2 linked regions of the Dongshaea marina genome follow. The protein of the gene in region 2 interacts with the protein of the main gene of each other region in a pairwise test. Links are inferred from orthologs where the notes say so. Each region holds a gene or a part of one and is shown on either strand. Other genes may lie near its edges.

The links.
Region 1: the proteins of lhgO (region 2) and DB847_RS04490 interact in binary tests that used the Escherichia coli proteins (3 or more experiments, as listed by UniProt). The link is inferred for Dongshaea marina from one-to-one orthologs.

What each region holds. Positions count from the first base shown.
Region 1 is NZ_CP028897.1:903,823-910,773, reverse strand. Bases 1,458-4,140 are described here. They hold DB847_RS04490 (peptidylprolyl isomerase), read right to left. Parts: upstream 3,099-4,140; coding sequence 2,817-3,098; downstream 1,458-2,816. Other genes in these bases: DB847_RS04495 (hypothetical protein), read right to left, coding at 2,330-2,530; DB847_RS04500 (H-NS family histone-like protein), read right to left, coding at 1,816-2,214; DB847_RS04505 (nucleotide pyrophosphohydrolase), read left to right, coding at 1,458-1,746. Outside these bases: DB847_RS26290 (enolase C-terminal domain-like protein), read left to right, coding at 1,009-1,254; more of DB847_RS04505, read left to right, coding at 1,381-1,457; DB847_RS26285 (NAD(P)H-dependent oxidoreductase), read right to left, coding at 5,598-5,951; DB847_RS26280 (NADPH-dependent FMN reductase family protein), read right to left, coding at 5,960-6,178; DB847_RS04470 (MFS transporter), read left to right, coding at 6,457-6,951. UniProt on the Escherichia coli protein: PPIases accelerate the folding of proteins. It prefers amino acid residues with hydrophobic side chains like leucine and phenylalanine in the P1 position of the peptides substrates.
Region 2 is NZ_CP028897.1:1,241,558-1,248,665, reverse strand. The notes cover bases 1,837-4,676. They hold lhgO (L-2-hydroxyglutarate oxidase), read right to left. Parts: upstream 3,946-4,676; coding sequence 2,728-3,945; downstream 1,837-2,727. Other genes in these bases: DB847_RS25950 (carbon starvation induced protein CsiD), read right to left, coding at 4,481-4,676; DB847_RS25955 (carbon starvation induced protein CsiD), read right to left, coding at 4,002-4,502; DB847_RS06210 (MBL fold metallo-hydrolase), read right to left, coding at 1,837-2,562. Outside these bases: DB847_RS06220 (LysR family transcriptional regulator), read right to left, coding at 1-672; DB847_RS06215 (zinc-binding alcohol dehydrogenase family protein), read left to right, coding at 770-1,798; more of DB847_RS06210, read right to left, coding at 1,828-1,836; more of DB847_RS25950, read right to left, coding at 4,677-4,945; DNA-binding transcriptional regulator CsiR, read left to right, coding at 5,093-5,809; DB847_RS06185 (queuosine precursor transporter), read right to left, coding at 6,110-6,961; DB847_RS06180 (helix-turn-helix domain-containing protein), read right to left, coding at 6,969-7,108. UniProt on the Escherichia coli protein: Catalyzes the dehydrogenation of L-2-hydroxyglutarate (L2HG) to alpha-ketoglutarate and couples to the respiratory chain by feeding electrons from the reaction into the membrane quinone pool.

The sequences.
Region 1 (6,951 bases), 340 kb from region 2 along the record:
AGCATAGGTGAACCAAAGTAAAAATTGGAATACCTAAGTGAGGTTCCCTTGAAAATCAAGAGTGCAAAAGTTTATCTATGCTGTCCGGGAAGAAACTTTGTCACACTCAAAATAGAGACCAGTGATGGCATCTATGGGATCGGAGATGCAACCCTGAATGGCTGTGAAAAAGCGGTTGTCACCTACCTTGAGGAGTATGTGATCCCTCCCTGCTAGGGAGGGATCCTCAGCAGATAGAGGATATCTGGCAATACCTGTATAAAGGCTGTTATTGGCGACGCGGTCCGGTCACCATGAGTGCCATCGCCGCCGTTGACATGGCACTGTGGGATATCAAGGCAAAGCTAGCCAATATGCCCTTATACCAGCTTTTGGGAGGAAAAAGCCGCAATCGGATCATGACCTACACCCACGCCAACGGTGAAACCGCACAGGAGCTCGTGGATGAGGTTGCACTGAGGATTGAGCAGGGATACCGGGCGATTCGCATTCAGTGCGGTATTCCGGGGATCAGTAAGACCTATGGGGTGACTCCCCAGGGGGTTGCCTATGAACCCGCAATGAAGGGACGACCGGCAGAACACAGCTGGAATAGCAGCAAGTACCTGAATCATGTTGAAACTGCCTTTGCCAGAGTCCGTGAGCAGTTTGGGGATGGCATAGAACTTCTCCATGATGTTCATCACCGCCTGACCCCCATTGAAGCTGCGCGACTGGGAAAGATGCTCGAGCCCTATCACCTGTTCTGGCTGGAGGACTGTGTCCCGGCTGAAGATCAGCAAGCTTTTCGCCTGATCCGCCAACACACCACCACCCCCTGGCTGTCGGTGAGGTGTTTAACAGCATCTATGATTGTAAAGAGCTTCTTGAAGAACAGCTCATCGACTATATCCGAACACCACTGGTTCATGGTGGTGGCATCACTCACCTCAGGCGCATTGCCGATCTGGCAGCTCTATATCAGGTTCGTACCGGGTTTCATGGTGCAACCGACCTCTCCCCGTCACCATGGGGTGTGCCCTGCATTTTGACACCTGGGTGCCGAACTTTGGGATCCAGGAGCACATGCCACACAATGAGCTGACCGAGGCCCTGTTCCCCCACGACTATCGATTCGACAAGGGAGATTTTATTGTGGGTGAAAAGCCGGGCCATGGTGTCGACTTTAATGAGGAGCTAGCCAGGGAGTACCCCTATCAGGCAGCCAGTCTCCCGGTTAATCGGTTGGAAGATGGAACCCTGTGGAGCTGGTGAGCAAGACTTAAAAGATGGCAACGCCAACCCCATAAAGCTAGTTTGTCGCTTGGGTGAAAGAGAGCTATTTGCTAGATTAGCCTTATTACCTGTTATAGAAGCTGGTTATTGTCTTAGGAAAAGGTCATGTCGAAACAGAGTGCTCTCATTGAACTCAGAGATAAGCTACGCCAATTCGCCAAAGAGCGCGACTGGGAGCAATTTCATAACCCCAAAAACCTGGTGATGGCACTAAGCGGTGAAATGGGAGAGCTGTGCGAATTGTTTCAATGGCTTACACCTGAGGAGTCAATTGAATTACCAAAGAGTGCTAAGGGAGAGCGCTTAGAGGAGGAGCTTGCCGATCTTTTTTTATATCTGATCCGGCTTGCCGATGTACTGGATATCGATCTTATCAAAGCAAGTGAAGCCAAGATGGAAAAGAATGCCCGAAACTATCCGATTGAGCAGGCCTATGGCAATCGGACGAAATATACTGAATTTAAAAAGTAGATTCGTTCGTATCTCATCCAGGAATAAAAAAGCCTCCACAGCGGAGGCCTTTTTACATGGGCTCCCGGATTAAATCAGAAAATCATCCATGGAAGCGCCATTATCCAGAGCCTGCTGGATTGGGCGAGGCTTGCGTCCCTGGCCCGTCCAGGTTTTCTCTACGCCATTCTCATCGGTGAAGCGGTATTTAGCCGGACGAGCCGCGCGCTTTGATTTAGCCGCAGTTTGATTGGTTTCACCCAGCAAAGCGGATGGATCAATACCATCGGCCTTCATCATCTCTACATAGTCATTTAATTTGCGCTGATACTCTTCACGGGCTTCACGCTCAGACTCATGCTGCTCCTTGATTTCACCGACAACCAGAGTCAGCTTCTCAAGGTAATCTTCTAATTGCTCAATGGTCAATTCACGGCAAGTAGCACGCAGGCTACGAATATTTGAAATAGTCTTAACAAAGTCAGACATTGTTATTCCTTAAATGCATCAAAATCAATTTAACGCACCACGATCAATGATGCGTCGCTAGTCTAACATAGCTTATTGGCTGTGTTTAACCGGATCATTAAAATAAATCGAAGGCTTAATGATTCAGCAGTAAATTGGTTTCCAGCTCACGCTCTCGTTGGCACTCAGCTAAATATATTGCTGCTATAACCTGAGTTTTCTGGTGGAATCGATCAACTGATCGCGAGACCATCAGCTTAAGGGTTTTCAGTGTTTTCGCCTTACGGAATCGGCGAACCCAGTAGCCTTTCTCTACAATAATCTCTTGGTCCGTCATACATCCTCTCTTATGGTTTTTAAAGGTTAAAAACCTTTGCCTACAGTTTGAGTCTGCCTGAGAACAAAAGTTCCACAAAATATTAATTTTTTAACGACAAATTATTGCGAATGTTCAAGGGGTAATTTTAGAGAGGATATCCAGACCAGAGCTGAACAAGAGGAAATTTCTCTTTTTGTTCAGCTCAAATTAAATTAATTGGTTAGCTTTGTTAATCAAAATGATTAATGGCAGTGGCTAGCTTAACTAAAAACAGCAAAAGCTGAACCACCGCTGAATAAATATATTAGTTTTTGTATAAAACCTTAATCAGGTGATAGCCAAATTTTGTTTTGACCGGGCCCAGAACAACCAGCTCCTCTCCCTTGAATACGGCATCATCGAAAGGCTTCACCATATCTCCCTTGCGAAACTCTCCCAGATCACCGCCACGCTTTTTAGAAGGGCACAGGGAGTGTCGCTTCGCCAATTGCTGAAAATTAGCCCCTTTATCCAGCTGCTGTTTCAGAGCCAGGCACTCATCTTTCGTTTTCACCAGAATATGTAATGCGGCTGCGGTTCTCGCCATCTCGGTCACCAAAAACTAGTCGGTCAATTCAGGGGATCAGAGCGCTCGCATCATCATCTGCAGGTATGACCCGGTAAGAGCCCTGTGGTTAACAGCAGCTAAGCTGACAGCTTCAGCAATCCGGCTAAGATGAAACGAGCATCTGATCCCAGTGATAATCCCGGAGATATAGGGCCTGAATGACACCACGTACCGGGACGGGAAACTACGAAAAAGCCCCGCTCTCAATGAGCGGGGCTTCATAAATGCTGGCGGTGAGGGAGGGATTCGAACCCTCGATACGTTGCCGTATACACACTTTCCAGGCGTGCTCCTTCAGCCACTCGGACACCTCACCAACAAATTGTTGCTCACGCTTAACTGCGAAAGCGGGGCGAATATTAGGGAATCTTGTCCCTGAGGTCAACGATTTTATCGGTTTTTTTTCTTATTCACTCTTCATGCTGATAATGTGAACAAGATGAGCTCATAAAACCATCGAGGCACTGCTCTGTATCCACTTCCAGGTCACTTACAAGTCAGAATTCTCAATACACCTTTACTTGTATTCTTCCCACCCTGGGGCAGTCCGGGTTGCAGTATCACTGATACAACCAGGCGTATAGCAGACACCTATGGAGCCACAGAGCCGAAAGTCTTGAAGATGAGCCCAACAACTGGTTTATCCAAGCCCCGGCTCTTGATAGAATTTGCCTCTTATCTTTTGTCACAAGGTTTTTGAAATGCGTACCAGCCAATACCTGATATCTACGCTCAAAGAAACGCCCAACGATGCAGAGGTTGTCAGTCATCAGCTGATGCTTCGTGCCGGGATGATCCGAAAAATCGCCTCTGGTCTGTACAACTGGCTCCCGACGGGCGTTCGCGTCCTGAAGAAGGTGGAAACTGTAGTGCGTGAAGAGATGGAGCGCGCCGGAGCCATTGAGGTTCTGATGCCTATGGTTCAGCCTTCAGATCTGTGGGAAGAATCGGGTCGCTGGGAGCAGTATGGTCCCGAGCTGCTACGCCTGAATGATCGTCACTCCCGTCCTTTCGTATTGGGTCCGACCCACGAAGAGGTGATCACCGAGCTGGTACGTAAAGAGATCGCAAGCTACAAGCAGCTGCCACTGAATCTTTTCCAGATCCAGACCAAGTTCCGTGACGAGGTCCGTCCCCGCTTTGGTGTCATGCGCTCACGAGAGTTTGTCATGAAAGATGCTTACTCCTTCCACAGCGATAAGGAGAGCATGGAGCAGACCTACCAGATCATGCATAAGGCCTACTGCCGGATCTTTGAGCGGCTGGGACTTGATTACCGTCCGGTGATCGCTGACAGCGGCTCTATCGGGGGCAGCACCTCCCACGAGTTCCAGGTTCTGGCCGAAAGTGGTGAAGATGTCATCGCTCACAGCACCGAGTCGGATTATGCGGCTAATGTTGAGATGGCCGAAGCCCTGGCACCTGCGACCGAGCGTCAAGCTGCCAGTGAAGAGCTGCGCCTGGTCGATACCCCGGATGCAAAAACTATCGGTGAGCTGGTCGAGCAGTTTGAGCTACCGATCGAAAAAACCATCAAGACCCTGATCGTGAAAGCATCCGATGAGGTTGAGGGTAACCTCATCGCACTGCTGGTACGGGCGATCACGAGCTCAACGAGATCAAGGCTGAAAAGCTGCCTCAGGTGGCCAGCCCGATTGAATTTGCAACCGATGAAGAGATCCGCGCCGTCATCGGTGCCGGGACCGGCTCCCTGGGCCCGGTCAAGCTGCCCATCGCCTGTATCGCCGATCGCAGCGTTGCTGTGATGAGTGATTTCGCAGCCGGCGCCAATATTGATGACAAGCATTACTTTGGGATCAACTGGGAGCGGGATGCGGCCCTCCCTGAAACCGCAGATCTGCGAAATGTTGTCGAGGGCGATCCAAGCCCGGATGGTAAAGGCACCCTGGAGATCACCCGTGGTATTGAGGTCGGCCATATCTTCCAGCTGGGAGACAAATACTCACAAGCGATGAATGCAACCATTCTGGATGAATCAGGCAAGTCACGTACCCTGCAGATGGGCTGCTATGGTATCGGCGTCTCGCGGATCGTTGCCGCAGCTATCGAGCAGCATCACGACCAGCACGGAATCGTCTGGCCGGATGCGATCGCTCCGTTTAAGGTGGCGATTATCCCGATGAACATGCACAAATCTCATCGGGTAGAAGAGATGGCAAATTCACTTTACCAGGAGCTCAAAGAGCTGGGCATCGATGTGCTGTTTGATGATCGTAAAGAGCGCCCGGGTGTGATGTTCGCAGATATGGAGCTGATGGGTGTTCCCCATGCGATCGTGATCGGCGAACGTAGCCTGGACAAGGGCCTTGTCGAGTACAAGTCTCGTCGCGATGGCACCAAGCAAGAAGTTGCAGCAGACGAGATCATCAAGCTGATCCAAGACAAGCTCGATTAACCTGATTGTCAGTAAACGAATAAAAGCCAGTCCGAATGACTGGCTTTTTTATCGACTGAAAGTTATTCAACCAAGGCTAACAACTCTTGTTTGGCGCTACTCATGGCTTCAAGGGCACGCTGCTCTCCCATTGCCAGCCCCTCTGCACGCACGACCTCAATCCCGGTCATTCCTAAAAAGCCCAGCACAGTCCTCAGATAGGGCTCTATATGGTCATTTGTACTCTTGGCATGCACACCCCCACTGGTGATCACAAAGATGACCCGTTTACCGGTCACCATCCCCTCAGGCCCCTCCTGGGTATAACGAAAGGTAATGCCTGCACGGGCGATAAGATCGATCCAATTTTTGAGCTGAGTTGGGATCATAAAGTTATACATGGGAGCTGCGATGATCAGGGTATTGTGATCAAACAACTCTCGGATCAGCTCATCAGAGAGCTTGAGAGATTTGAGCTGATGCTCTGACAGAGACTCGGCCCCCTGAGCCCGGATGCAATTTCGCCATCCAGGGTTGGCAGTGGCACTGTTGCCAGATCCCGCACCGTGATCTGATGATCCCCTTCTCCAACAGCCTCAAGGATCCGGTTCGAACTTGATCCCTCTCCCAGAATACTGGTTTTTAACATGAGTATTTTCGACATGATGCACTCCGGATATCGATAGCTATGCCTCTACTATAGAAAGCCAGCTTAGAGTAAAAAAGCGCAATATCCTGATGCTAAAAATCAAAAAAATTGACCCATCCTAATAGGATGATATTTAAGCAGTAATCCTGTTTAAAAAAATAATGTTCTGCTTTTATTCGACAAACTCTTCAAACTCATAGATGATAGGCTTCTCGAGCCGGCATGCTTTGAAGCCACCGCCAGCTACAGGCTCGAAGTTTAGTCGTAGATAAACCTGGGTCATCATATTTTCAGTGGTTAGTTCAAAAATATCCCGTCTGTTCAAAACCGCCTCCGGAACCATTTTAGAGTGGTACGACTTCTGCCTGTTTGCTTACTTTGCCCCCGCCATAGGGCGCACTTTCTTTGCCAGTGGCGACCAGCACTATGATCTGCTGCTTGCCCTGAGTGTGTTTGGCTGCGGCTTTGTCGCTCGCCCCTTTGGGGGATTCCTGTTTGGCTATCTTGGAGATAAGGTCAGTCGCTACTTTGCGATGAATATGTCGATCTTTTTGATGGGATTAACCACCCTGGCCTGTGCAGCCCTGCCCGGCTATCAGTTTCTGGGGATCTATGCCCCCATCTGCCTGTTTGCCCTCAGAATATTGCAGGGAATTTCAGCAGGAGGACAGATCGGCAACCTGCTGGTGATCCTCAGCGAAGATCCCGAGCTCTCACACAAGGGTTTTTATATAGGTATCGCCAATGCCACTGCACAGCTCGGCTTCGTGTTGGCTGCGGCTATCAGC
Region 2 (7,108 bases):
CTCACCATCATTGCTGACCCGGTTCCCCACAACCTTGATCTTATAGTGACCCTCGTTGTCACGAAATTTCCATTGATCATGGGTTCGGCTACCCAGCTGGTACAAGAGTGCATTATGGGCCTCTAGCTCCTCCGGATACTCGGGAGCGCCATACCGGGCGATATACTCTGGGGAGGCACACACCACCCGCTCAATCGAAGAGATTGGCAGCGCAATCATCGATGAATCCTCCGGCCAGCCATAGCGCAGCGCCACATCAACTCGCTGCATATAAAAATCCACCAGGGCATCACCCAGGCTCAGGTGCAATGAGAGCTTGGGGTGTAACTCCATCAGCTGATCCAACCAGGGCAGCACAAAATTTCGCCCCAGATCCGAAGATACCGACAAGCGGATCTCACCGGACATTTCCCCACCCGGTTCATCAATGGCTGCTCTTGCCTGCTCCAGGCTGGCAAGAGCTGTGCGGCAGTGTGCCAGAAAACGCTCCCCCGGAGCGGTGATCCTGAGCTGGCGGGTCGAGCGAATAAACAGCTCACATCCGAGCTGCTGCTCCAGACGTTTGAGCGCGGCACTGGCCGCAGCAGGAGTCATATCCAGAAGCTGAGCCGAGCGGCTGATCCCGCCGGTATCCGCGATAGAGACAAAGAGTTGCAGATCTTCGACATTCATAATCAAATATTTTTTGATAGTGTTTTAAATATTACCCTCTTTTTAGTGTAAATAGCTCGGCCGATAATGTCATCCATACTCACCGAGGAGAAAGATAATGAAAGCCGTTGCCTATCAACACTGCCTGCCAATCCAGGAACTAAAGTCACTGCTCGATATTGAGCTGCCAACCCCACAGCCAGCCGGGCGCGATCTCCTGGTAAAAGTTGCAGCTGTCTCGGTGAATCCGGTCGATACCAAGGTACGAAAAAATCGACAGCCTGATCTCGCTCATCCCGGGATCCTGGGCTGGGATGCGGTTGCTGAGGTGGTCGCGACCGGGGATGAGGTCAGCGCTTACCGGGTTGGAGATAAGGTTTGGTACGCAGGCGATCTGACCCGTCCCGGCTCCAATGCCGAATATCAGCTGGTTGATGAAAGAATTGTTGGACACAAACCAAAATCACTGAGCAACGCAGAGGCCGCCGCGATCCCTCTAACCGCCATTACCGCCTGGGAGCTACTGTTTGATTGCCTGGAATTTAAAAATCACCCCTCCCAAACAAAAGATCCCGAGTGCAGACTATTGATCGTCGGAGCCGCAGGGGGCGTTGGCTCAATCCTGACTCAATTAGCCGCTCAACTGACATCGGCCACCATCATAGCAACCGCATCCCGCCCCGAAAGTCAGCAATGGGTCAAGACTCTGGGGGCCGATCATGTCATAGACCACAGCCGCCCGCTGCGTGAGGAGCTTGAGAAAGCAGGTATCGGAGAGATCACCCATGTCATCAGCCTGACCCACACAGAGCAACACTTTGCCGAGCTGGTTGAAGTGATGGCCCCTCGTGGCAAGCTCGCCCTGATTGACGACCCTGAAAACGGCCTGGATATCATGTTGCTGAAACCTAAGTCGATCTCACTGCACTGGGAGATGATGTTCACCCGCTCCATGTATCAAACCGCCGACATGGATAAACAGCGGGAGCTCCTTAACCGAGTTTCCTCCATGTTTGATCAGGGAATACTCAAGAGCACTCTGGGGGAACATTATGGCAGCATCAATGCCACCAGCCTCAGGCGAGCCCATGCCCATATAGAATCCGGTAAGGCGATCGGCAAAATCGTGTTGGAAGGCTTTAATTAACTCAGGTACAGCGAGTGAGGTGATGCACCTCACTCGCCTTCTTGTGCAGGCTCATCCATGGCGCACTGCTGATTTGCAGGCACCGCCTCTTTGATTTTTTTTGGCAGGGGAAGGTTAAGATGATTCATGATCTCGATAAAGGCTTCCCGGGAGCGCCCCTGACCTAACCTAAGGTTCCAGCGCTTCTCTTCACCGATACTCGACATGGTTCGACCATTGTAATCATGGGCCGGATACACCCGGGTTTCATCCGGCAGGGTAAAGAGCTTTTTGGTCACACTGTCATAGAGGGCACCCGGATCACCCTCTTGGAAGTCGGCTCGGCCACACCCCCGGATCAGCAGGGTATCGCCGCTGAATAACATGCCGTCCACATAGTAGCAGGTACACCCCGAGGTATGCCCCGGGGTGGCTATCGCTCTTATCTGATGCTGCCCCAGGGGCAAAGAATCGCCCTCCTTAAGAGAGATATCGGCCCCGGCAATATTCGCCGCCGCACTAAAGCCAATCTTGGCTCCGGTCTGCTGGCGGATCTGCCCCGAGGAGGTAATATGATCGGCGTGCACATGGGTTTCGAGAGTAAACATCAGTTGAACCCCCAGCTCCTCAATCAGCCTGAGATCACGATCAAGCTGCTCTCGCACAGGATCGATGAGTAGTGCCGCACTTGTCACCGAGTCAATCAGCAGATAGGTATAGGCACAGGACTCAGGATCGAACAGCTGGCGAAGCTGGAGGCTGGGTTGTGTGAGCGGCAATGACATAGCGACTCCTTACGAAACAGCAATCATCGAGAAGGATGATAACGCTTCACTAAGCCTAGTCAGCCCCATCCATTCGTGCCAGTCGCGCTTTTCCCCTCTCAGGCCCCCAAGAATACTGGAGTCAATACTCCCAGAACTTATAGGAGTCCCCCTTTCACTGGTCAATTAAAATAGCAGCTCGCCATGTTTCTCTACCTGACGACAGATATAATCACCTATCGGTATCGCGGAGGTCGCCGCAGGCGATGGTGCATTACACACATGAAGTGATCGCTTGGTATTCACAAATAAAAAATCATGGACCAGGCTACCATCCCTGAGAACCGCCTGCGCTCTAACTCCCGCAGGATAAGGGCGAAGATCTTCAAGCTTGAGGCTGGGGCAGTATTTTTGAACCTGCTTGAGGTAGCCGGGTTTCCACCAGGAATTTTTGGTCTCGGTAACTCCTGTCGAAAAGTTATTCTTTAAGACCCTCCAAAACCCTCTGAAGCAAAGCATATCCCAGGTGTCTCGCAAGCTAAGATTAATCTTGCCATAGCCTTCCCGCTTCCAGCCCTGCACCGCATTTGGCCCCACGGTCACCGAGCCATCAATCATTCGTGTCAGATGAACGCCTAGAAAAGGAAGCTCAGGATCTGGAATAGGGTAAATAAGATGGTTCACAATATGATTATGCTGCGCAGCTAAACGGTAGTATTCACCCCGAAAAGGAATGATCTGAAAATCAGTTTTGATCCCTAACATTCTGGTCATGCGATCCGCCATCAGGCCGGAGCAACTAATGAGGTAGCGGCCCCTGATCTGCTTTTGCTCTCCCTGCTGCTGGTAACACACTTCAATATGACTCTTACATTCAGTAAGACCGGTGACTTTCGCGTTTAAAAAACTCACGCCTCCCAACGCCATGAAACAATCCGCCATTTGAGTGGTCAGCCTGCGATAATCAACAATCCCGGTCTGTCTGACAAAGATCGCTCCGAGTCCATTAATATGTGGCTCACGCTCCTTAAGCTCATCAGAAGTAAGTAACTCAGCCTCGATACCATTTTTCAGGCAACGCTGATAAAGAGCCTGCATCCTCTCGACTTCAAGAGGGCTGGTCGCAACCAGTAATTTGCCACACTGCTCATAAGGGATCTCATGCTTTTGACAAAAGTTGATGGTCGCCGCCAGTCCCTGACGGCAAAACTGGGCCTTCAGACTTCCTGGCGCATAGTAGACCCCGGCATGGATCACGCCACTATTATGGCCCGTCTGATGTTTGGCAAATCGGTCTTCTTTTTCCAGTAATAGAATCCGCTTATCCGGGTATTTCTGCTTAAGCTGCCAGGCCGTTGAAACCCCAACAATGCCACCACCGATGATAATGTAATCAAACTCCATAGAGTGCCACTTCTTATTCCGTTAAAAGAACAGGTGGCAAGCCGCCACCTCACTGATTAGCAAAAATGTCCGCGTTGCCGTAACAGCTCACGGCGTAGACCAGGGCTTTCGATAAACTTATCCCGACCATGCAACCAGCAGTGATTCTGCACCACGAGCATAGATCCAACCGGCACCTGAACATTAAAGACATATGGATCATTCTCCAGTGACTCTCCCAGCTGGTGCAGATACAAGCCTTGTGCTAAATTCTGCGGCTCCGCGAATTGATCGATATACAACATATGGGGCCTGCCCTGGCAGTCCTCTTCAAAAAAAACCGAATGCTCAACCTTACAGGTTACATTTTTACTGGGAGGAGCTCCCCATGGAATCGCCTGTTTCGCCAGGGGGTGATGATAAAACCTCTCCAGCTCCTGCCAGTCATCCAGATGAAGTAATCGGGAATCGCCCCCCAGCATATTTTCCTCTGCCAGCTTCATCATGAGTACAAAATCAGTCCGCTCATCCACATAGGTCCCATCGTTATGCAGCTCTAGGGGCGGTGGGCCTGACACAGGTAACTATCACTATCATCACTGTTTTTTACCGTAAAGCGCGCATAATATTTACCATACATGGCATCAAAATTTGGCATTCCGATAAGATGGGAGATGGCCGTAGAAAGCTGGATATAAAACTCGGTTTGCCCTTCAAAAGACTCCAACGGACTCTCTTCAACCTGCAACAGAAAAGCCCCCTGCTCACGCCTACCCAGGATCCCCCTCAAAGTAAGTCGTAAGCCGTAATTCGATAAAGCATCCAACCGCTCAGCCAGGACAAAACGTAAAAATGGCTTGTATTCCAGCGCCTGGACAGGCCACTGCAGGCACTCCTGACGAAACTTCTGAACCAGGTCGTGACTGAGAGTGATGACCTGCAACCGTTCATTATCTGTAAAAGTCGAAACCTTAAACCCTTGTGCATCAAGCTGCTTACAAGGTGAACCCAGAGTATCCATACTTTGCTCCTTGAGTCATACGAAACCAATAATGGCGACAGAGCAAAATAATGTCGACATTATTGCACATTGTCAACAATCCTTTTGCCTTAGCGCCATCGATTCCGCTAAAATACGCTCGATAAAGTAAGCCATGAAGAGAATAAGATGACGCAAACGCCCCAACTCCAATCGGTTATCACCAGCGAAAACTCAGGGAGTCAGGCCCTAAAGCTTCTCAAAAAAGATATTTTGAGTGGCTACTTCGCCCCCGGCGAAAAGCTTAAAATGGCTCGCCTTAAAGAACGCTACCAGGCAGGTGTCACACCTTTACGCGAAGCACTATCGCAATTAATCACTGAGCAGCTTGTCGAGGTCGAAAATCAGCGGGGATTCAGGGTCACTCCCATCGGTCTTAAAGAGATGCTAGATATCTATGAGATCCGTGCCGATATAGTAGGCCTATGCGTACGTAAGGCGATCGAACGGGGTGATGATATCTGGGAGGCAGGTATTCTGGCTGCGGCTCACCGGTTAAAAAAGGCCGGTGATCTACAAAGCAAAAGTCAGCAGGAAATAGAGAGCTGGGAGCTGATCCATCACGAGTTTCATGACGCGATTGTTCGGGGCTGCGCTTCTCCAACATTATTACGCATCCACCAGGAGCTCTATGAGAAAGCGTCGCGCTACCGAAATTTATGGCTTAAACATAATATGGCAAGCAGCACAGTCTTTGAGGCGAACCAAAAAGAGCATGTCGCTCTGGTGGATGCTCTGCTGGCACGCGATCCAGACAGAGCAGAAAGCCTGCTCAAAGCCCACTACCTTAGTGCCTGCCAGGAGCTGCAGCAAACCCTGCCAGAGCTACTAAAACGCTCTCAGTAATCTGAGCTACACTGCCAGGCCATAGAGCTGTGAGCCCTCCTTTAAAGAGTCAACTCACAGCCCTCAGCGACTAATCAAACAGGTGATCACACTTAACCGCACAGATAAAATCATTCTTATGCAGCCCCTGGATGCTGTGGGTCCACCAGGTTACTGTGACCTTCCCCCACTCGGTCATCTCACTAACCTGGGTGGATCACACCAAAAGATGCCACGTTCAGGAGTCGAGACAGCGCTCATTGATGCACTTTGTCCTGTATCCAAAACACGAACAGCCACATCCTTGTGACCGGAAATCTTCTATGAGGGGATCGGGTTTCCCTGCCTGAATTTAGCCTTCGAATACCAAACAAACAGGTAAGTACAGGGTGAAAACAGGGCTACTAAAGCGATTTTTAACAGATACATAGTCGAGACGATCAACAGGAAACGATACGTGATCCCATGATCAAGCCAGTGATGCACCGTTATCGATAATGAAATAATCAGCTGACAGGCCAGCGCCGCCAGAACACAGCGAAGCCATAGAAAACGGCCCAGAAAAAGCGACTTGAGCTTAGTAAATACCAGCGCATTCAGGTAGTTAGAAATCAAAAAGGCGATCGAAAACACAAGCAGATAACCAACTGACTTGGAGAAGACTTCCTGAATCACCTGGTAGTCACTCATATACTCCCTTGGCATGCTCACAAGCCAAGCAATAACAATAGCCGCTCCCAGGATGATTCCTGTTGAGATGTAAATCGTCTTTCTTGAATGTTCGGCTCCAAAACTCTCATTAATCACATCCAGCAGCATCAGTCCGATCGGATAAATAAAGATCCCTGCAGGGAAGTGGATCCCAAACAAGGTAATCGAGGTCATGGACGAGACCAGCACACTAATCAGAGAAAAAAATGAGAACGCGATACTCAACCCACTGAGTAGCTGTACATTATCTGACTGGTAACAACTGACAGCCTTTCCATTTGCTTTTCTGAGCACAAGGCCTGTTTGCTTACTCGAACGAGTGATCCGCTCGATGTCTGCTTCATTGAAATATGAAATCATATCTCCGCTGTTCACAACATCGACATCTCTATAAGAAACTTCCCTGCCACTTTGGGTCTTACAGCGAACTATTCCATTTTTAATTGAAATAATTTCCAGCATACCGCATTTACCATTCTCTATTGTTAATGAGCCCGCAAACGTAACCAAGGATCTCAAGATTGTTCAGGTTTACTTTTTGATCTGTAATATGATGCCAGCTAGCCCTCGTGATCTTATCTTTTCGTTGGGATAAAAAGACTTCCTTGC